3 regions of the Pseudoalteromonas sp. AWM4_233 genome follow, and region 1 is predicted to be linked to each of the others. Evidence: predicted binding sites of a transcription regulator. Region 1 holds the regulator's gene; each other region holds the start of a gene.
What was found. Region 1 encodes sigma-54, which starts transcription at its own class of promoters, with help from an activator protein. Its sites were predicted from a motif close to GTTGGCACGNNNNTNGNNT; they were not measured.
Positions count from the first base shown of each region.

Region 2: the regulator sigma-54 is predicted to act here: its motif matches at 1,957-1,975, upstream of ACXAC4_RS04135 (LPP20 family lipoprotein).
Region 3: the regulator sigma-54 is predicted to act here: its motif matches at 3,531-3,549, upstream of fliE (flagellar hook-basal body complex protein FliE).

Region 1 is NZ_JBSWSZ010000001.1:228,425-235,594, forward strand. It holds gene ACXAC4_RS01080 (HPr family phosphocarrier protein) at 1-13, opposite strand, end outside; gene rapZ (RNase adapter RapZ) at 17-865, opposite strand; gene ptsN (PTS IIA-like nitrogen regulatory protein PtsN) at 883-1,335, opposite strand; gene hpf (ribosome hibernation promoting factor) at 1,338-1,625, opposite strand; gene ACXAC4_RS01100 (RNA polymerase factor sigma-54) at 1,654-3,174, opposite strand; gene lptB (LPS export ABC transporter ATP-binding protein) at 3,222-3,947, opposite strand; gene lptA (lipopolysaccharide transport periplasmic protein LptA) at 3,950-4,474, opposite strand; gene lptC (LPS export ABC transporter periplasmic protein LptC) at 4,464-5,018, opposite strand; gene kdsC (3-deoxy-manno-octulosonate-8-phosphatase KdsC) at 5,015-5,566, opposite strand; gene ACXAC4_RS01125 (KpsF/GutQ family sugar-phosphate isomerase) at 5,567-6,538, opposite strand; gene ACXAC4_RS01130 (calcium/sodium antiporter) at 6,553-7,170, opposite strand, start outside.
Region 2 is NZ_JBSWSZ010000001.1:939,754-946,923, forward strand. It holds gene ACXAC4_RS04125 (glutathione peroxidase) at 1-579, opposite strand, end outside; gene ACXAC4_RS04130 (flagellar assembly protein T N-terminal domain-containing protein) at 711-1,901, opposite strand; gene ACXAC4_RS04135 (LPP20 family lipoprotein) at 2,009-2,476, shown strand; gene flgN (flagellar export chaperone FlgN) at 2,507-2,935, opposite strand; gene flgM (flagellar biosynthesis anti-sigma factor FlgM) at 2,928-3,251, opposite strand; gene flgA (flagellar basal body P-ring formation chaperone FlgA) at 3,319-4,026, opposite strand; gene ACXAC4_RS04155 (chemotaxis protein CheV) at 4,167-5,099, shown strand; gene ACXAC4_RS04160 (CheR family methyltransferase) at 5,117-5,950, shown strand; gene flgB (flagellar basal body rod protein FlgB) at 6,116-6,526, shown strand; gene flgC (flagellar basal body rod protein FlgC) at 6,529-6,963, shown strand; gene ACXAC4_RS04175 (flagellar hook assembly protein FlgD) at 6,978-7,170, shown strand, end outside.
Region 3 is NZ_JBSWSZ010000001.1:980,540-987,709, forward strand. It holds gene ACXAC4_RS04340 (DNA-3-methyladenine glycosylase I) at 1-491, opposite strand, end outside; gene ACXAC4_RS04345 (sensor histidine kinase) at 841-1,977, shown strand; gene ACXAC4_RS04350 (sigma-54-dependent transcriptional regulator) at 1,974-3,383, shown strand; gene fliE (flagellar hook-basal body complex protein FliE) at 3,584-3,922, shown strand; gene fliF (flagellar basal-body MS-ring/collar protein FliF) at 3,944-5,650, shown strand; gene fliG (flagellar motor switch protein FliG) at 5,643-6,686, shown strand; gene fliH (flagellar assembly protein FliH) at 6,690-7,170, shown strand, end outside.

The sequences.
Region 1 (7,170 bases):
CTGCCTTAACCATACTTTAGTCTACGTCTTGTTCGCGGTGACGTATTTGCACATTGTTATGAGTTTTAGCAAAGCTTTCACCAATGGTTTGTGCTAGGTAAACAGAGCGGTGTTGTCCGCCAGTACAACCAATTGCAATGGTTAAATAGCTGCGATTATTGCGCTCTAGATGAGGTAACCAAGTCTGGACAAAGGTTTGGATCTGCCACGTGAACTTTTGCACTATGCTGTGGCTTGCCAGATAATCTTTAACTGGTTGATCTAAACCTGTCAGTGGTTTTAGTTCAGGCTCCCAATGCGGGTTTGGTAAAAAGCGCGCATCAAATACATAATCGGCTTGTTTAGGGATCCCATGTTTAAAACCAAAAGATAAGAAAGTAATGATAAGTTGCTTATCTTTTTTGCCAAGGATCTGCTCTCGAATGGTTTCAGCTAGCTGGTGTACACTTAAATCTGTCGTATCGAGCAGCACATCTGCGCGTGTGATTAACACATCGAGTAATTTCTTTTCTTCTTTAATTGCTAAATCAAGCGGCAGGTTATTTAAAGAAAGCGGATGCAATCGGCGTGTTTCTGAAAAGCGTTTGATCAGTGCTTGGTCATCACTATCTAAATAGAACAGCGTGGGATTTGCAAAGCCTGGTAAGTATTCAAGAATATCATTAAATTCTTGTTGCTCTTTTGGCAGGTTACGAACATCGATACTGACGGCTATTTTGTCATAGTTATCAGAAACACTTCTAACCAAAGAAGGAAGGAGATTAACTGGAATGTTATCAACACAATAATAACCTAGGTCTTCCAATACCCTTAAGGCAACGGATTTGCCCGACCCTGAGCGACCACTAATGATGATCAGTTCCATGGATTCCTCTCTGTTAATTAATCTTGAAGTGCAATAAGTTGATAGAGTGCCTCATCGTCTTTTGCGTGACGAAGTTGCTTGCAAAACTCTTTGTTGTTTAGTTTATCAGCAATTGCAGCTAAGGTCTTTAGATGTTCTGCATTATTACCTTCAGGTACAAGCATTGCCAAGAGAATATCGACTGGTCGGTTATCTATTGCGTCAAAATCAATACCGTTTTGATTAGTCACTAAAATGGCAAAAATAGTATCAATGCCTGTAAGGCGGCCATGAGGAATAGCAATACCTTTGCCTATGCCTGTGCTGCCTAGTTTTTCCCGCGTTAGGAATGCATCTAATATTTCGTGGGCGTTATGCTCTGGAAGGTGTTGGCTCGCTAATTCACTGATGTACTCTAGCGCACGTTTTTTGCTATTAAAAAGGACCGCAGCTTTACTGCAGTCCTTGTTGATAATCGAGCTAAGTTTCATGGTTAGTGTCGAGTTAATTTCTCTTTGTGTTTGATAACTTGGCGATCGAGTTTATCAACGAGTTTATCAATGGCTGCGTACATATCAGAGTGTTCATCTGAAGCGAAAATTTCACCGCCATTTAAATGAACGGTAGCTTCGGCTTTTTGTACCAGCTTCTCAACATCTAAGATCACGTGAACGTTATTAATGTGATCAAAATGCCTTTCTAGCTTTGCAAACTTCGTGTTTACATAGTCTCTTAATGAATCTGTAATTTCTACGTGACGACCAGTTAAATTTAGTTGCATAAGCATTTTCCTTCTCTTGGTTTACGTCTTAAATCAAGCTCTTACGCTGATTTGACGGTGGAATAGAGAGTGACTCGCGGTATTTCGCAATTGTACGACGTGCCACTTTGATTCCCTGTTCTGCCAATATATCTGCAATTTTGCTGTCGCTCAATGGCTTAGCTGTATTTTCTGCAGCAATTAGCTTTTTGATCAATGCTCTAATCGCAGTCGATGAGCATTCACCTCCGTTTTCAGTGCTTACGTGACTTGAGAAGAAGTACTTCAACTCAAAAATGCCACGGGGTGTATGCATGTACTTCTGAGTGGTGACACGAGAAATGGTAGACTCGTGCATCTCGACCATCTCAGCAACATCATTCAAAACCATAGGCTTCATTGCCTCAGGTCCATGTTCAAAGAATGCCTGTTGTTGTTGCACAATGCAATTGGTAACTTTCATTAAAGTGTCATTACGGCTTTCTAAGCTCTTAATAAACCATTTTGCTTCTTGTAGGTGAGAGCGAATGAATTGGCTGTCAGTGCTTGATTTTACTGAGCGTGACATTGCCGCATAATGATCATTAACCCTAATTTTAGGCATACATTCAGGGTTTAGCTCAACAACCCAGCGGCCTTTTACTTTTTTCACCGACACATCAGGAATAACATACTCAGATTCTTCACGAATAATGCTGGCGGCAGGTTTAGGATTAAGGCTGTGAATGAGTGTCATCACTTCTTTTAACTCAGGCTCTTTGAGCTTGGTCTTTTTCATGATAGTGCGGTAATCACGGCTGGCCAGCAAATCAATATGCTCGCTTAACACCATTTTTGTTTCAGCTATGAAAGGCGTGTCTGCATCAAACTGATTGAGTTGAATACATAAGCATTCTTGTAATGAGCGAGCGGCAATACCTACAGGGTCAAAGAGTTGAATACGCTTTAATACAGCTTCTACTTCATCGAGTTCAATTAACTCTTCGTCATTGCCTTCATTAATACTTTCTAGGAGTTCTTCGGTACTAACAGTAAGTAAGCCTGCATCATCAACGGCTTCAACAATGGCAACGGCAATGGCTTTATCGGTTGGGCTGAATGGCGTGAGTTCTAATTGCCACATTAAATATTCGTGTAATGTTTCAGTGGTCTCACCCTGATAAACCGTTTCGTCTTCAGGCATAGGGCCGCTACTGGTGCTCGGTGCTGCACTCATGTACTCGTCCCATGTCACATCCATCGCGAGATCGTCACTGACAGTGTCTTTACTCAGTGCTGCATCGCTATCGAGTTCGTAATCGCTGGTCGGTTCATCACCGTGACCATCATCAGTAGAGTTAGAGAGTTGCTCGCTAGAGTCAGTGTCTTTGGTCGCTTTGTCTGAATCATTGCCATCAGTACTTGGCTCTAATTCCGACTCATCTACTTCGAGTAAAGGGTTGCTATCCAGCGCTTCTTGGATCTCTTGCTGTAGATCAAGTGTGCTCAATTGCAGCAAGCGAATTGCTTGTTGCAATTGTGGTGTCATGGTTAGTTGCTGCCCCATGCGCAGCTGTAGCGATTGCCTCATGTATTTCTAACAATCCTTTTTGTTATTTGGATTATGTCTTGCTTTAACTATAGACGGAATTGTTCACCTAGGTAGACGTCTCTTACGGTTTGATCAGCTAAAACTGACTCAGGCGTACCTGACGCGATTAATTCACCATGTGAAACAATATAAGCTTTCTCACAAACATCAAGGGTTTCTCTTACATTGTGATCTGTAATGAGGACACCAATGCCGCGGTTTTTTAAATGCTCAACAATTTTCTTTATATCTAACACCGAAATCGGATCAACGCCAGCAAAAGGCTCATCTAAAAGAATAAATTTAGGGTTTGCGGCTAAAGCGCGAGCAATTTCAACTCGGCGACGCTCACCACCTGATAAAGCCATGCCCTGACTGTCCCGAATATGTTGAATATTAAACTCATCCAGTAAGTCGTCTAAAGTTTGCTCTCTTTGTACTTTATTGAGGTCTTTACGGGTCTCTAAAATAGCCATTAAGTTTTGATAAACAGTCAACTTTCTGAAGATTGAAGACTCTTGAGGCAGATAACCAATGCCCATGCGTGCTCTACTGTGCATAGGTAGCAAAGTGATATCTTCATCATCTATGGTGACTTTGCCTTTATCGCTAGGCACAAGACCAACGATCATGTAAAAACTGGTGGTTTTACCTGCGCCATTAGGACCGAGAAGACCAACAATGCTTCCGGCTTCCACGCTTAGGCTGACATTTTTTACGACTTGGCGGCCTTTGTAGCTTTTTGCTAGGGCTGTGGCAGTTAACACACTCATGCTCATTGACCTTGTTCAGGGTTAGACTTTGATGCTTTTTTCTCTGGTATCAATACCGTGTGTACACGTTGCTGATTTTGTTCGTTTCGCTCAGCACTGATCAGTTGCTTCTCGATGTCATAAATAATCGCTTCAGCTTTTGTACTTTGACCTCCCAGGCTTATTTCAGCTTTGCCTTTGATGGTAAGTAGTCTATTGGCAACGTCATACCTAACTTCTTCTGCGCTGGCGCTTAATACTGTGCCATCCGGTTGCTTTTCGATAAAACGAGCTGGTTTGCCTGTTGCGACTAAAAGCTGCTTGTTTTCACCGAGCTCTTCACGCTGATGTACTTCTAATCTATCGGCATAAATTTCACGGTTGCCATGAATGATTTCAACATTTTCTTCAAAGATACCAATGTTTGTCTTTAATTGTGCTTGCTGCTTACCTGCTTTAATTGATACTTGTGACATAGGTGCTGTTTCAGCCAAAGCAAAGTTAGAAAAGCCGAGTAGTAGCAGTGAAAGAAGTAGTTTATTGGTCATAGTAAATGGTTCGCGTATGGTTAATGAGCTCAATAATTTCAGTATTGAGGTCGGCATTGAGGCCTTGCCCTTTTATATTTAAGTGAGGACCCACAATTTCTACGGGTAGATCTGAGCGCATGGCGCGCTGAGTTATATCTACTTGAATATGGTCTGCGCTGATTTGGTTTATCATAGCACCTTCAGTTAGATTTAGGGCTTTAACATCTCCCTCTAAGATCAGCATGTTATTTTCATATAAAGTGGCTTCATTGGCCGAAAGTTGCCAATTTTGTGGGCCATTAAACAGGGTGAATGTCGGTGATGTAAAATGGCTAAACCCGAGCTGCTGATAAAGCTCCATTTTATTCGCTTCAACTAGGTAATTTCGTATGCCGGCTTCAGAATATTTGGTTTGCTTTAGATCTGTAGCAACATAATCAGGGGTGGCGATGCTCTCTTCTTCGCTGGCACTTTGCTTTTTAGGCTGATCAAAATACGGTGACCATATCCAATACATGGTCAGTGCAAAAATAATTAATAATATGACGCGGTTGACCGTCATGCGCTTGTTCCTGATGTGCCGAGTGTATGACCCTGGCACAACATGAGTAAGTCAGTTAGTTCTCTCACTGCGCCAAATCCACCAGGCAGTAAAGTCGTGTAGTGTGAAAGATTGCGAATGATTGGGTGTGCATCATTTACGGCCACTGCAAAACCCACTTGCTCCATGACTGGCAAATCAGGACCGTCGTCACCAATATAAGCAATTTCGATATCTGTCAGGTTTAGGTTGGCTTTCAGCTCTTCGTAAGCTTTCACCTTGTCTTCTTGCCCTTGGTAAATATGTTCTACTGTTAAGCTAGTCATACGTTGCTGAACAATCAGTGAATGGCGACCGGTGATGACGGCAACTTCAACGCCTGAGTTGATCAGTGCTTTTATACCGAAGCCATCTTTGGTGTTAAATGCCTTTAATTCTTCGCCATTATTGCCAAGGTAAATACGGCCGTCAGAGAATACGCCGTCAATATCACAAATAAGTAACTTAATTTGCTTTGCTCTGGTTACTACATCCTGACTAATAGGCTGATATAAGTCGGCAAATTGCATTTAAATGACTCCTGCTTTTAATAAGTCTTGCATGTTCAGAACGCCAATTGGGCGATTAGTTTCATCAACCACGATCAAACCATTAATGCGTTTGTTTTCCATGATGTTTAACGCCTCAGCCGCAAGCATATCAGCTTTTGCGGTTGTACATTTGACTGTCATTGCATCATCAATTTTTGCGCTGTGCAAATCGAGTTTTTGCTCAATAATACGGCGTAAGTCTCCGTCGGTAAAAATACCGGCTAAGATTCCCTTTTCATCGACGATTGCCGTCATACCTAAGCCTTTGCTCGATATTTCGAATAACGCATCTTTGATTAGTTTGCCTGTTTCGATGATTGGCATTTGCTCACCTTGATGCATGATGTCATCTAAGGTCAGTAATAAACGTCTACCAAGTGAACCACCAGGATGCGAAAGTGCAAAATCATCGGCAGTAAAGCCACGTGCTTCTAGTAGGGCAACGGCAAGTGCATCTCCCATTACCAGTGTTGCCGTCGTGCTCGCTGTTGGCGCTAATCCCAATGGGCAGGCTTCTTTTGAGACCGCGATACACAAATGAATATCAGAAAGATTAGCCATTGCAGAGTTAGGGTTACCAGTCATGGCAATGGTTTTAGCTCCAATGCGCTTTATAACAGGAATAATATTGACGACTTCGCTGGTCTCTCCCGAATTTGAGATCAGTAACACCACATCGTCTTTGGTGATCATACCCAGATCACCATGGCTTGCTTCACCTGGGTGAACAAAAAAAGCGGGGGTGCCTGTACTGGCGAGTGTTGCAGCTATTTTGTTGCCTATGTGCCCTGATTTACCCATACCAATGACTATGGTTCTGCCCTGGCAGTCAAAAATAGCTTGGCATGCTTCAACAAAGCTTTCATCAATATATTGTGCAATTTCATCTATGGCTTGTTTTTCAATATCGATGACATTTAAAGCCGTTTTAGTAAATTGTTCAGCAGTCATGTGCACTCCAGCAACTAAATAATGTAATACATATACCCGATGAACGCGGCAAGCAGCAGCCCCCCTTCAACGCGGTTGATGCGGCGAGTGCCTTTGAGGCTTAAGCTCATCGCGATTAAGGTGAACGTTGCACAAAGCATAATGTAAATGTCGCGTTGTGCGATGTTTGCGTCGATATCAGCTGGGTTTAAGATCCCCGCAATAGAAAGCACTGCGAGAATATTAAAAATATTTGAGCCAATGATGTTACCCATTGCTAGGTCATCTTCATTTTTTAATACGCCAGCAATACAGGCAGCTAGTTCAGGAAGACTGGTACCAACTGCAATGATTGTTAGGCCAATTAATAAGTCGCTCATACCAAAATATTTGGCAATATCAACGGCCGCATCAATAAGGTAACCTGAGCTAATAGGGAGCATAATCATACCCACGACTAACCATAAAACAGCTTTACTGGTTGGTACATTATTGGGTACTTCATCACATGCTTCAGTAACTAAAGGATCATCGTCTTGGTTGCCTGAACGTTTGGTTAAAATAAGTAAGGTCGCGAGGAAGGTGATAAAGCCAGCAAATAAAACCAGGCCTTCAGTGCGACTAAAGTGATTGTCACTGACGATGAACCAAGC
Region 2 (7,170 bases), 710 kb from region 1:
ACTGATCAGGTGTGCTTTAGCTTTCTCACAATAGCCACATCCAGGTTTGGTAAACAAGCTCACAGGCTGAGGCTTTTCACACTCTGGGTTGATGTAATCAAGCATGGTATCGGCATCCGAAACTTCGAAAGGATCTCCAGGTACATCAGGCTCAATGAACATTTTTTCAATAACACCATCTTTAACCAGCATAGAGTAACGCCAGCTTCGTTTACCAAAGCCTAAGTCAGCCTTATCGACAAGCATGCCCATCCCGTCCGTGAACTCTCCATTACCATCAGGGAGTAGGGTGATGTTGTCAGCTTCTTGATCTTTCGCCCAGGCGTTCATAACAAAGGTATCGTTGACTGATAAACAAATTATGTCATCAACGCTATTTTGTTTGAATGCATTTGCCAGCTCGTTATAACGTGGTAAGTGTGTCGATGAACAGGTTGGAGTAAAAGCGCCTGGTAAGGAGAATACTACGACTGTCTTGCCTTTAAAAAGTTGCTCTGTTGTGACGGTATGCCAATCATTACCAATTCTCACAGGAAATGATACAGAGGGTACAGTTTGTCCTTCACGATTTTCTAGCATATTAATTTCCTCATAGTTGAATGCCCTTATTATCTATAATGCACATTTAGATTAAAGTAAGTAAAACAAATAAGGGCAATCTAAAAACTAGATTACCCTTATCTTATTGCTTGAATTGTGGGTATATGAAGTTATTTTAACGTGAATGATTCAGGCTCTTTAACAACCACCTTAATGACGTCATTAAGCTGAATATTACTCAAAGGCCTGTCACTTAAGTTTCTAGCGATGGCACTTTGCGCATTCACTTGCTCTACTACAACTTGTTCAATGGTTTGAATATGATGTGAAAACTGCATACCATTTGCCGCAGTCAAATTGCTTCTGTGAAGGATTGAAAGTACTTGCCCCGCTTCAAGCCCATGGCTTTGTCCTAAGTTAATCACCACTCTATCAGAGTCGATCATTAATATTTTACCTGTTGTCTTAAGACAACTTACAGCGGTGTTCAAATCTTGACTCACCTTATTGTAAATAGTTTGAATCTTTTGACCATAATCGGTTCGCCAAAACTCCTCACTATTTACATTCACAATCTGAGTTTTTTTATGTGGCCAAATACCCTGAGTGCTGTAATGCTGAGACCAGACTTGATCATTTGTTTGTGAATCAAATAGCGCAAAATCAATTTTAAAGTTGCGCATAAAGGCTTCACTTTCCCAAAATGCGTAATCGTTGTTCATTTTTCTGCCTTGAGAAATATCTGTTATTTGACTCAGCAACACATACTGACTGTTACTACTGCGACTTAACGTGTCAATTAAGTTGGCGTTATATTCAAACTGTTGTGCAAAGAATGCCCTGACATCTAGTTTTCGATCAATATATGGGATCATTTTTACGCCTAAATTTCGTTCGTTTAAAGTATTAAATAAACGCTGTGAACTGGCTTTGGGTATGTCAAAAATTTGACCTAGCCTAGCTTGATCTGGGTGTGTCAATTGGCTTTGTGTGACAGTAATCTGTTTATTAAATTTTGACTCAAGACACTGTGCTTGCTGAGGAATAATATCTAGATGTAGCGTGACAGAGTATTGTTCGCCTTGTTGTTGTTCATTTATTAAGTTCACATGTTGTATCTGACCATGGGTTTTGATCTTTAATTCATCTTGCTCGAGAACACCATCGGCAACTGTTTGAACGCTAGACACCGTAGCCCCAGAGAATATCAAAGCTTGGGTGATCGCATCTTTGACAGCCATTTGTCTTGCTGAAGACGTATCACCATCAACTATGCCGCCATAACCGACTACCTCAAACCATTCCGCTTTTACATGAGCGCAGAATACAAGTAGTACAATTATCAGAATATGTTTCATCATCTCTATTCCAAACTGATTTGCTTAAAAGATCAAAAGCAATAGACGTACCAGCTTTGTTGGCGTGAAAAATGCATTGAATTAGCAGACTTTAATTTGGTGTGTTTATTATGAAAGCGAAAAACGTTTTTTATTCATCATTGGTAACATGTTCTATTCTAATTACTGGCTGTAGTTCAGTATTTGATAAACATATAGAGTATACCTACGAAGAGCCGGATTACTATCCTGTTTTACGAGCTGTAGGGTATGCGCCTTTAAGCAATCAGCCAGGTGAATCGGATGCGCAAAAGATGCTGATGGCAATTAAAGTGTCTAAATTAGAAGCATATAGAGAACTAGCTGAGCAAGTACACGGTCAAAAGCTCACATCAACGATGACTGTAAAAGGGGCAATTGCGCAAACAGATGGGTTATCGAGTAAAGTCGGCGGTTTAATTAAAGGTGCTAAAATAGTGAAAACTTACTCTGTCGGTGATACATACGCGACAGAATTAGAGCTAGATATGAAAAAAGTACATGAATTATACATTAGTGCTATAAAACCAAGAAAAGTAAAGCGAGTGATTTACTACTAATAAAGTAAGTGGTATTTCACTTTTTAAGAATTAGGCTTTGAGGTTTTTAACTAACTCAGAGTTCGCGCTGACGACCCCACCATCTTGTCCGTATGTGATGGAGGTAGGCGCACCGATAATTATGTCTTTTAATTCTCGTACCGCAAGCTGAGCTTGATGGGCGGCTTGGGCGTTAACATCATTTTGTTTCTTACACTTTAAAAGCAAAGAGTTAACTGCGTTGGTTAAAGGTGTAATTTGTTCGATTTGAAAAATATCTTTGTTAAAGCCTGAAATTTCTTTATCTAGTTTTTGAATGGAATTGAGAAGAGTAAGTTTTTCACGAGCGATGTCTTTAAGGCCATCGCCCTTTTTGCTGGCAAGACATTCTAGCTCAGCATCTAAGAGCTGGGTCAAAGCGTTTAGATGCTGTATCTGATTTTCTAACTTGTGATGACAAAGATTAATTTGATCATCCATACACATCAAACTCGAATGCGGCAATATTCTTTGCAAGCTTTTCAGCATCGACTTGATACTTACCTTCGCTTATCGCTTTTTTAAGCTCTTCAACCTTTTTACTGTCAAAAGCTGGTTGCTGCTGTGCTTTTTCTTGCAAGCTCTTAAGTTGTTGTGCTTGCGGCGTTAAACTTACAGAATCAGTTGCAGCCTTCTGGGGAGCTTTAGCTACAACAGCTGCTTGATTAGCATCCGATTTTTGTAATTCAGCTTTTTGTTGCTTAATATTATTAAGCGTGCTGTTGGACTGAGGTTGCCCTTTTACATTATTAACCATGATAATTGACCCTAAAATTACTCATGCCTTACTATCGGCCTATTAGTGTATAACTTTAGCAAAAAAATTAAATATTAACCTCTACAGATTCTACATCTTTTACTCTTGCTGAGATAGTTTTTCCAGACTTTTGATTTTTAACTCTTATTTGCTCACCAATGTTCCCATCTTGGAGTGCAACGCCAGTAGTTTTTATCGTCAAAGTGCGAGTTTTAGCATAAATAGTGACGTTGTCGCCTTTGCAAACCATGCAGATATGATGGAGTCCAATGGCGGTACCTGCTCTAATTACTCTTTTACTTCTACTACCAAGTAGATATCGTTCAGTATCTAAATTACTGGCCCTGACAAAATGTTTAGGTTTAAATTCAATGCTGATAGATTCTCTGGTAATTAGCTCTCCTTTGTTAATGGCCTGAGTCGTAACGATCACAGGATGAAGTTCTTCAATTCTTACATGCACAAATTGAGTCCAGCCAGATATGTCTCCACATTTTACTTTTACAGTAACTTGTCGGTTAAAAGGCGGTATGGCATTGGTTGAGTATGATAAAGGGCTCTCACACGCACGTTTAGACAACCGAGCATCTAATGGTAATGCTTTAATGTTTGTTTTGATATCAGGGTTTAGCTCAATTTGTTGAGTAATAAACCTTTCAGCCCCCATTTCTAAGTTGGTGTTCGTATAAATTTGTGCTTGGCTCATGTAGCTGGCTAGAAAACAAGCCATTGCACAAAAAATCTCATATGATTTGGTTTTTTTTAACAAACTCATGATGTTTCGACTATGCTTATCTTGATAAACAAGGTATAAATATTTTGCGTGAAATACCATATTCCTTCAAGGTACTTCTATGATTAGTATCCTTTAAAGCGTATGATATTGCCAAGATGACCGTTATGTAGGAGATTGAAATGGCAGGTGTTTTAGACTCTGTAAACCAGCGTACTCAGTTGGTTGGGCAAAACCGCCTAGAGTTGCTACTTTTTCGACTGAGAGGTCGTCAAAGATTTGGCATCAATGTATTTAAAGTTAGAGAAGTGCTTCAGTGTCCGCCCCTCACCAGTATGCCGAAATCAAATTCTTACATTCGCGGCGTTGCCCATATTCGTGGTCAAACTATTTCAGTTATCGACATGTCTTTAGCTGTGGGTGGTCCACCCATCGAAAACATTAAAGACTGTTTTATTATCATTGCTGAATACAACCGTTCAGTGCAGGGCTTTTTGGTCGGTGCGGTTGAAAGAATCGTTAACATGAACTGGGAAAAAATTATGCCGCCACCAGATGGTGCGGGTAGGTACTCCTATTTAACGGCAGTTACAGAAATTGAAAACGAACTAGTCGAGATACTAGACGTAGAAAAGATTCTCAACGAAATATGCCCTGTTAATACTGAAGTCAGCGAAGAAATAGTGTCTGATGGTGAAATGCAAAAAGACCTTGGTGAGCGAATTGTATTTATCGCAGATGACTCTGCAGTTGCAAGAAATCAAGTCAAGCGTGCTTTGGAGCCATTAGGTGTTCAAACAGAATTAGCAAAAAATGGTAAAGAAGCTTTAATTAGGCTAAAAGAGATTGCAGAAGTTGATTGTCAAAATGACATAACTGAGCGTGTAGGCCTGCTTATTTCAGATGTAGAAATGCCTGAAATGGATGGCTATACGTTAACTGCTGAAATTAAAGCAGATCCAAAATTAGCCCCTTTGCATGTAATCTTACACACTTCACTAAGTGGGGTGTTTAATCAGGCTATGATTGAAAAAGTTGGCGCTGATGATTTTATTGCAAAGTTTAACCCTGATGAATTAGCAACAGCGGTTAAAAAATGGGTCCATTGTGATTAGATAACGGCGGTAGTATCTTGGAAAATAAAAACCTTCAACAAGGCGAATATGACCAGTTTAGAACCTTCTTAGAGCAGCAGTGCGGGATTGTTCTTGGAGATAACAAACTTTATTTGGTAAAAAGCCGTTTAGCTCCGTTGATGGCTCGCTTTGGGGTAGACTCTCTTTCTGCGCTTGTCGCTAAAACATTGAGCCCTCATGAACGTCAGCTAAGGGCTGCAGTTGTTGATGCCATGACCACAAACGAAACTCTCTGGTTTAGAGATACTTATCCTTTTGAGTTGTTAAAAAGTAAAATTTACCCAGAATTGAAAGACACCCGTAGGGGCTTAAAAATCTGGTCAGCGGCAAGCTCTTCAGGGCAGGAGCCATACTCTATTGCGATGTCGACACAGGAGTATCAATCTCAAAACCCTGGTGCACTGAAAATGGGTGTGCAAATTGTCGGGACTGACATATCAAATACCATGCTTGATATGTGTAAAAACGCAGAGTATGACTCATTGGCTTTGGCACGAGGGTTGTCAGTTGAACGTCGTCAAAAGTTTTTTCAAGACAGTGGCAACGGCATGGCGCGAGTTGTTGATCCAATAAAGAGAATGGTTAATTTTAGGCACCTTAACTTGCTCGATTCCTACTCTTTGATGGGGAAATTTGATGTTATCTTTTGCAGAAATGTACTGATTTACTTTTCGCCAGAAGTCAAAGCTAAGATTATTTCACAGTTCGCTCAGGCTCTGAACCCTAGAGGGTATTTGTTTTTAGGGGCATCCGAGTCGATGGCAGGGCTAAGTGATGAATTCGAAATGATCCGATGTAATCCAGGGATTATTTACCGTAAGAAAACATAATAAATACTAAGCGGCAACCTACTTGCCGCTTTTTTTATATCTTAGTCATTTCTCCTCAAACCTTTCTACCTATACATTACTCTTCTAACCTATTGAAATAAAGTGGTTTTATATTGGCCCGCTTATTGCTTCTACTTCGTGGAGTCAAATTTTTGGAGTCGTGTCATGGCAATTAGTTTTGATAAAGCACTTGGGGTTCATCAGCATACTATGTTGATACGTTCACAACGTGCAGAGATGTTAGCAAGTAATATTGCGAACGCAGACACACCAGGATACAAAGCAAAAGATATCGACTTTGCACAGGCATTCAAAGCGGCAAAGTCGTCTCAGCAACGTGGCAACATGATGCAAAGAACAGACAGTAAACATCTACATGGTGGCAGCCAGTTAAATAGTAGTGTTGAGCTATTTCGTAATCCAAATCAAGCAGATACAGGTGATGGTAACTCAGTTGATATACAAGTGGAACGAAACTTGTATGTACAAAACGCATTAGAGTATCAGGCAAGTTTGCAATTTTTAACTGGCAAGTTTAAAGGGCTAAAGAAAGCCCTAGGTAGTCAAGGAGCATAACCATGAGCTTATATAATGTTTTCGATATAGCAGGCTCAGGAATGAGTGCTCAAAATATTCGATTGAATACCACTGCGAGTAATATTTCAAATGCCAATAGCATCAGTTCTAGCCAAGATAAAGTTTATCGAGCGCGACACCCTGTATTTGCAGCTGAACTGACCAAAGCGTCTGAGGCACATGATCCAAGCCAGCTAAATGCATCGGTAGGAGTGAAAGTGCTAGGCATAGTAGAGAGTGATAAGCCATTACAGGTTGAGTACAACCCTAATCACCCTAGTGCTGACAAAGACGGGTACATCTATAAGCCAAATGTGAATGTAGTAGAAGAAATGGCAAACATGATCTCTGCTTCACGTTCGTACCAAACCAATGTCCAAGTTGCTGACGCAGCCAAGCAAATGCTCAGCAAAACTTTATTACTTGGTCAGCGCTAGTGGGAGTATAGCCGATGAGTAACGATATTAATGCCGCATCTTCATATATGGATTCGTTACGTTGGTCTGAGCAAAATAAAACAACGCAGAGCGATAAGAAAAACGATGCATTGACGCAAGAAGACTTCTTTTCGCTACTTACTCAGCAACTGTCTTATCAAGACCCGAGTAAACCTGCTGATAATGACCAAATGATTTCGCAGATGA
Region 3 (7,170 bases), 750 kb from region 1:
ACGGTGGTTGGGCCTAAAAACTTAAATCCACGTTTCTTTAAATCTTTTGCAAATTTTTCACTGATCTCGCTGGTGGCTGGGTAATCTTCTCGGCTATGTATTTGATTCACGATCGGCTTATTGTTAACAAACTGCCATTGGTATTTCGCGAAGCTACCAAACTCTTGCTGTATCTTTATAAATGCCTTGGCATTGTTGATAGTCGCGGCAATTTTTAATTTATTGCGAACTATGCTTGGATCAGCCATTAAACTTTCTATATCTTCACCTGTCATAGCTGCAACTTTATTGACGTCAAAATTCTTAAAAGCAGCTCTGTAGCCATCGCGCTTTTTTAAAATAGTGTACCAACTCAGTCCTGCTTGCGCTGATTCAAGGGTGATAAACTCGAAAAGTTTTTGGTCGTCAAATACTGGGATACCCCATTCTTCATCGTGATAAGCAACGTAATCTGGTTTTGTTTCGTCTAGCCAAAGGCAGCGTGTGCACATTTTTTGTATCTCTGTTGGTTGATATCAATCCTCAATAATACTTAATCATTTTGAGGGGCTAAAACTGACGCTAGCTTTGTTGAAAATTTCTCATTTAGAACAACTAAATAGCAAAATTTTCGCCTTGCTATCGACAAATTTTACTTACCTCAAAATAGATAACTTAATTAAGAGGATTGGTATGAGTATAAAAAGAGTATATATAAGGCTGTATAAAAAAACAGTGTCAAAAATGTAACACTTAATAAATTGAGTTTTAAAGTCAGGTTAACCATTGAAAATAATAGCTTTTTAATTTTGGCACATAACCTGCTTTGTTGGGTTAGTTTAAAGTTTTGAGATTAACGTTATGGCACTAGCACAATTAGCCCAGACATCACATTTATCTCCAGTAACGCCTCTAAGTCGTCGACCTGATTTAGAGTTTAACCCATGTTTACTGCAGGAGGCTTATGTGGGGGAATTAAGCGACTTACGCCAACAAGCAAGTTGGTTAAGTCATCTAGTTGATACTATGCCTGCTGGCGTTGTGGTACTCGATGGTCAAGGTATGATTGCCAAAGCAAATCAAATTGCCATTGATATGTTGGGCGAGCCGCTAGAAGGTGAGAAATGGTTTAATATCATTCAGCGCTCTTTTAGCCCACAACAAGACGATGGACACGAAGTGTCATTGCGAGACGGTCGTTTGATCAAGCTTGATATTACTGCACTTGCACCAGAGCCGGGTCAATTAATTCTAATGACCGACCTAACAGAAACCCGTCGTTTACAGAAACGTATGGCGCACATGCAGCGTTTGAGCTCTCTAGGTAAAATGGTTGCATCGTTAGCGCACCAAGTTAGAACGCCACTTTCGGCAGCTATGCTGTATGCAGCTAATTTAGGTAGTAATAAAGTGCCTGAAGCATCTCGTTCACGCTTTCATGAAAAACTGATGTCTAGATTGAAAGATCTCGAATCGCAAGTAAACGATATGTTGCTGTTTGCAAAAAGCGGTGAGCAGCAAGTGATCGAAAAAGTGTCTATGCAGCAACTGCTTAGTGAAGTGAAAGCGGGTGCAGATGCCATGGTGGCGATGAATAGTAGTGAGCTTGAAGTAAATTTACCAGAACCAGACATTGAGATTTTAGGTAATAAAACAGCGCTCGCCAGTGCCATCCAAAACTTAATTCACAACAGTATTCAAGTGATTGGCAAACATGCCCACATCACATTAAGTGCAGCGCGTGATGAAGAGTCAGACAGAGTCAGAATTTCAGTGTCTGACAATGGCCCTGGTATCGATTTAGCGCTGTCAGAAAAAATATTTGAACCTTTCTTTACCACAAAAAGCCAAGGCACAGGCCTAGGTTTAGCGGTTGTTAGCTCAGTGGCTAACTCACACAAAGGTAAAGTAGAAGTCACCAATAATGAACACGGCGGGGCATGTTTTAGTTTATTACTGCCAATTTCATTCAGTACAAAGCAATTGGAGGTTGTATGAGTCATTCAATTTTAGTTGTTGAAGATGATGCAGGATTAAGAGAAGCATTAATCGATACACTTCAACTTTCAGGTTTTGATACGGTTGAGGCGAGCTCTGCCGAAGAAGCGGTGATGCTTTTGAAAAAGCAAACCTTCTCGATTGTGGTCAGCGATGTACAAATGGGCGCAATGAGTGGTTTGGATTTACTTAAAACCATTAAGCTTAACTACCCAGATTTGCCTGTGCTGATGATGACGGCTTATGCAACTATTGACGATGCAGTAGAGGCCATGCGTTTAGGTGCTATTGATTACATGGCAAAACCGTTCGCGCCAGAAGTACTTCTGAATATGGTTAGTCGTTATATGCCGGCAAAAGAAAAAGAAACAGAGGGCCCTGTGGTTGCTGATCCACAAAGTCTGCAATTACTTGAACTTGCCAATAAAGTCGCTAAATCTGATGCAAGCGTTATGGTGCTAGGGCCAAGTGGTTCGGGTAAAGAAGTATTGGCTCGATTCATTCACGATAAATCAGAGCGCAAAGATGAAGCCTTTGTAGCCATCAATTGTGCGGCTATTCCTGAAAATATGCTTGAAGCTACTTTGTTTGGGTATGAAAAAGGTGCGTTCACAGGTGCTATTCAAGCATGTCCGGGTAAATTCGAACAAGCACAAAAAGGCACCATTTTATTGGATGAAATCACCGAAATGGATTTAGGTTTACAAGCAAAGCTACTTCGCGTGTTGCAAGAGCGAGAAGTTGAGCGACTTGGTGGCAGAAAAACCATCGACTTAGACGTCAGAGTTTTGGCGACCAGTAACCGTGAACTTAAAGAAGCGGTGGCTGAAGGTAAGTTCAGAGAAGATTTATATTACCGCTTGAATGTTTTTCCTCTGATGTGGCTGCCACTGAATGAGCGCCCAGGTGATATCGTAGTGTTAGCTGAGCACTTGTTAGTAAGACATACCAGCAAAGCAGGTAAGCCAGCAGTGCAATTAAGTGATAGTGCAAAGCAAAAGTTATTATCACATTCTTGGCCTGGTAATGTCAGAGAGCTTGATAATGTGGTTCAACGTGCTTTGATCTTGCAGCAAGGCGATACTGTACATGGTGAAGATATTTTTATTGAAAATTACCAACCAAACTTAGTAACTACAAGAGCAACGAATATGGAAGTGGCGCCACAGATCAATGTGGAGCAACAGTCGCGACATGTTGAGCCTGAAATCAGCGACATAGAAAATTATGATGCTGCAAATTATAAAGCGACTTTACAAGATAAAGAGCATCAAATTATTTTAGATACGCTTCATAAGTGTAATGGTAAGCGTAAAGACGTTGCAGAGGTACTGGGTATGAGCCCAAGAACTTTACGTTATAAGTTGGCAAAAATGCGTGATATGGGGATCTCATTACCAGCATAACTTTTCTTCTCTATAAGAGGTCAAAATCTTGGCCTCTTTATTATACCTTGCCTCAAAATAGATCGCTTAATTAAGAGAGTTGGTATTATTGTCAAAAAGTCGACTCACATTATATTAACTTAACACACTGAAAATAAAGGGGTAATTTGTGGCACACTTTGTGCTTTTACAAGTTATATGTTTTTATTGGAGTGGGTGTTATGAAAATCCAACCAAACTCTCTTTATCAAGAAATGCAGTCTCTAGCAGTAGAGGCAACGAGAAATACCATTAAAACCAATGAAGTTGCAGTGCAAAAAACCGCGGCGACTTCTTCAGCGCAATTTGGCGATTTGCTGTCAGACGCAATCAATACGGTAAATGGTTTACAAAAAGATGCTAAATCAAAAGTAACGGCACTAGAGATGGGTGATAGAAGTGTTTCACTTGCCGAAGTCATGATAGCATCACAAAAATCATCAGTGGCTTTCGAAGCAACGGTACAAGTGAGAAATAAACTTGTAGAATCTTATAAAGAAATCATGAATATGCCAGTTTAATCTGGGTAGTGGAGTAGCACCGTGGCAACGAATCAATCAACCGATCTGACTTTAACCGATGGCACTGCTGGCGCTGGCTCTGAAGAGCAGCAAGAGCAAAAGTCGGGATATTTGAGCGCATTAAGTGGCGTTGATATGCTTCGCCAGGTGACTATTATCATTGCTTTAGCTATTTGTTTGGCAATAGCAATTGCGATTATCATTTGGGCACGCCAACCTGATATGCGCCCACTGGGCCAGTACCCAACCGAAGAGTTAGTCCAGACTCTAGACTTTCTAGATGCTCAAAAAATTGATTATGAGCTGGAAGGCAACACCATCATGGTTGCCGAAACCGATTACCAAACCATAAAACTACAAATGGCCCGTGATGGTTTCACACAAGCGCCAAGCTCTGGCACAGATATTCTGATGCAAGACATGGGCTTTGGTGTGAGTCAGCGCCTAGAGCGTGAGCGCCTCAAGCATAGTCGAGAACAGCAATTAGCTCGTACCATAGAAGAGCTGCAAGATATCAACCGTGCCAAAGTTTTGTTGGCTATTCCCAAAGAAAATGTATTTGCGCGTCGCGAGAAAAAGCCGTCAGCTACCGTGGTTATTACTCTAAAGCGTGGCAGAACGCTTGGCGGTGAAGAAGTTGATTCGATTGTAGATATCGTGGCTTCAGCAGTGCAAGGTTTAGAACCAGCTCGTGTTACCGTCACAGATCAAAACGGTCGTTTGTTAAATTCAGGTTCGCAAGACTCTCTGGCTGCACGCTCGCGTAAAGAGTACGAAATTGAACGTAAGCGTGAACAAGAATATTTAGAAAAAATTGATAGCATCCTTATTCCTGTTGTTGGCCTCGGTAAGTATACCGCACAAGTAGATTTAACTATGGACTTTAGCGCAGTTGAAGAAACACAGAAACGCTATAATCCAGACTTACCTGCTGTACGCAGCGAAACGACTTTCGAAGAAAGCAACATCGGTGGTATTACCGCAGGTATTCCTGGCGCGCTATCGAACCAACCACCAGTTAATTCAAATATTCCTGAGATTGCAGGTGGCGCTAACGGTCAAGGGTCATCGCCTTCTCGTTCACAAAAAGAAGCCACTCGTAACTATGAATTAGATACAACTATTAGCCACAAGCGTCAGCAAACAGGGGTTATTCGTCGCATCAGCGTGTCTGTGGCAGTGGATTATCTGCCAAAAGCAGATGAAGAAGGCAATATGACAATGGCACCACGTAGCCAAGAGGAGTTGATGAATATTCGTCGTCTACTTCAAGGCGGTGTGGGCTTTGATATGCAACGTGGTGATGCGCTAGAAGTCGTAACTGTCCCGTTTGTTCGTGAAGATATCATTGAGCAAGCTGATCTGCCTCTGTGGGAACAAGATTGGTTTATGAAAACAATCCGTCTTGCGCTTGGTGCATTGGTTATTATCGTGCTTATTCTAGCGGTTGTTCGTCCGATGCTGAAACGCCTGATTGACCCAGATGACACACTAGAAGACTTTGATGAAGATGCGTTAACAACCGGCGTAGACTTAGGTGATAGCACATTAGATATGCTGAACAATGAGTTTGATTCATCAGCAGTTGGCTTCTCATCAGATGGTACTTTACAATTACCAGACTTACACGGCGACGAAGACTTACTGAAAGCAGTAAGAGCGCTTGTAGCCAATGAACCAGAATTATCATCACAAGTTGTGAAAGCGTGGTTAACGGAAGATGAGTAACGAAGAAGAACAAAAACAGCTCCCAGCAGCTTTTGATGTTGAGAAACTCGATGGGGTTGATAAAGCCGCCATCTTATTACTGAGCTTAACTGAAGAAGATGCTGCACAAATTTTAAAACATCTTGAGCCAAAACAAGTGCAGAAGGTCGGTATGGCTATGGCAGCCTTAGACGATCTTTCACAAGCTAAGATCAGTGCGGTTCATAACCTATTTATTGAGCAGATCCAAAGCTTCAGTACCATAGGTTTCCAATCTGAAGACTTTATTAAAAAAGCACTTACGGCTGCACTTGGTGAAGATAAAGCGGCAAGCCTAATTGACCAAATTGTCATGGGTTCTGGAGCGAAAGGTCTAGACTCATTGAAATGGATGGACTCAAAGCAAGTTGCCAATATTATTCGTAACGAGCACCCGCAGATCCAAACCATCGTATTAAGTTATTTAGAGCCAGAACAGTCCGCCGAAATTTTGTCGCAATTCCCTGAAAAAGTCCGCCTAGATTTGACTATGCGTATTGCGAACTTAGAAGAAGTTCAGCCAGCCGCACTACAAGAGCTAAACGAGATTATGGAGAAACAGTTCGCAGGTCAAGCCGGTGCGCAAGCTGCGAAAATGGGCGGCTTAAAAGCGGCAGCAGATATCATGAACTACCTAGACACCAATGTTGAAGGTCAGTTAATGGATTCAATCCGTGAGCATGACGAAGAGATGTCACAGCAAATTCAAGATCTGATGTTTGTATTTGAGAACCTGATGGATGTTGAGGATCGTGGTATTCAAGCTATTCTGCGTGAAGTACAACAAGATGTATTGATGAAAGCAATCAAAGGTACTGACGATGCACTAAAAGACAAGATCTTAGCTAATATGTCTAAACGTGCAGCTGAGATGATGGCGGATGACCTTGAAGCAATGCCACCAGTGCGTATCAGTGAAGTAGAAGCAGCACAGAAAGAAATCTTATCTACAGCTCGTCGTCTTGCAGATTCAGGTGAGATTATGCTGGGAGGTGGTGGCGGTGAAGAGTTCTTATAATCGATGAGTGATAAAAAGTTTTATAAAGGCAGGCCGGTTGAAGGCGAAGCCATTGATGAATTGCTAAAAAGCTGGCCAATTCCGGATGTCAGCGAAGATCCGACCAAGTTCTCAGGCCGTTCTACGGCATTTGGGCAACCGCTTGAGCAAGTTTATCAAAATCAGCAGCATACGCATGAAGATGAACCAGAAACGCAAGAGCCAGAAGAGTTTCCTACACTGACGCTTGAAGAGCTTGAGCAGATCCGTCAAGACGCTTATGAAGAAGGCATCAAGCAAGGTCACGAACAAGGTTATATCGAAGGATTCGATAAAGGTGTTACAGAAGGAAAAGAAGCCGGTTACAAAGAAGGCCTAGAAATAGGCAAAGAGCAAGGATTGAACGATGCCAAGCCATTAATTGAAGAGAAGTTGCAGTACTTAGGTCAGTTAATTGAAGGTATGACTGCGCCTTTAAATAAGGTCGATGAAACGGTAGAGAAGC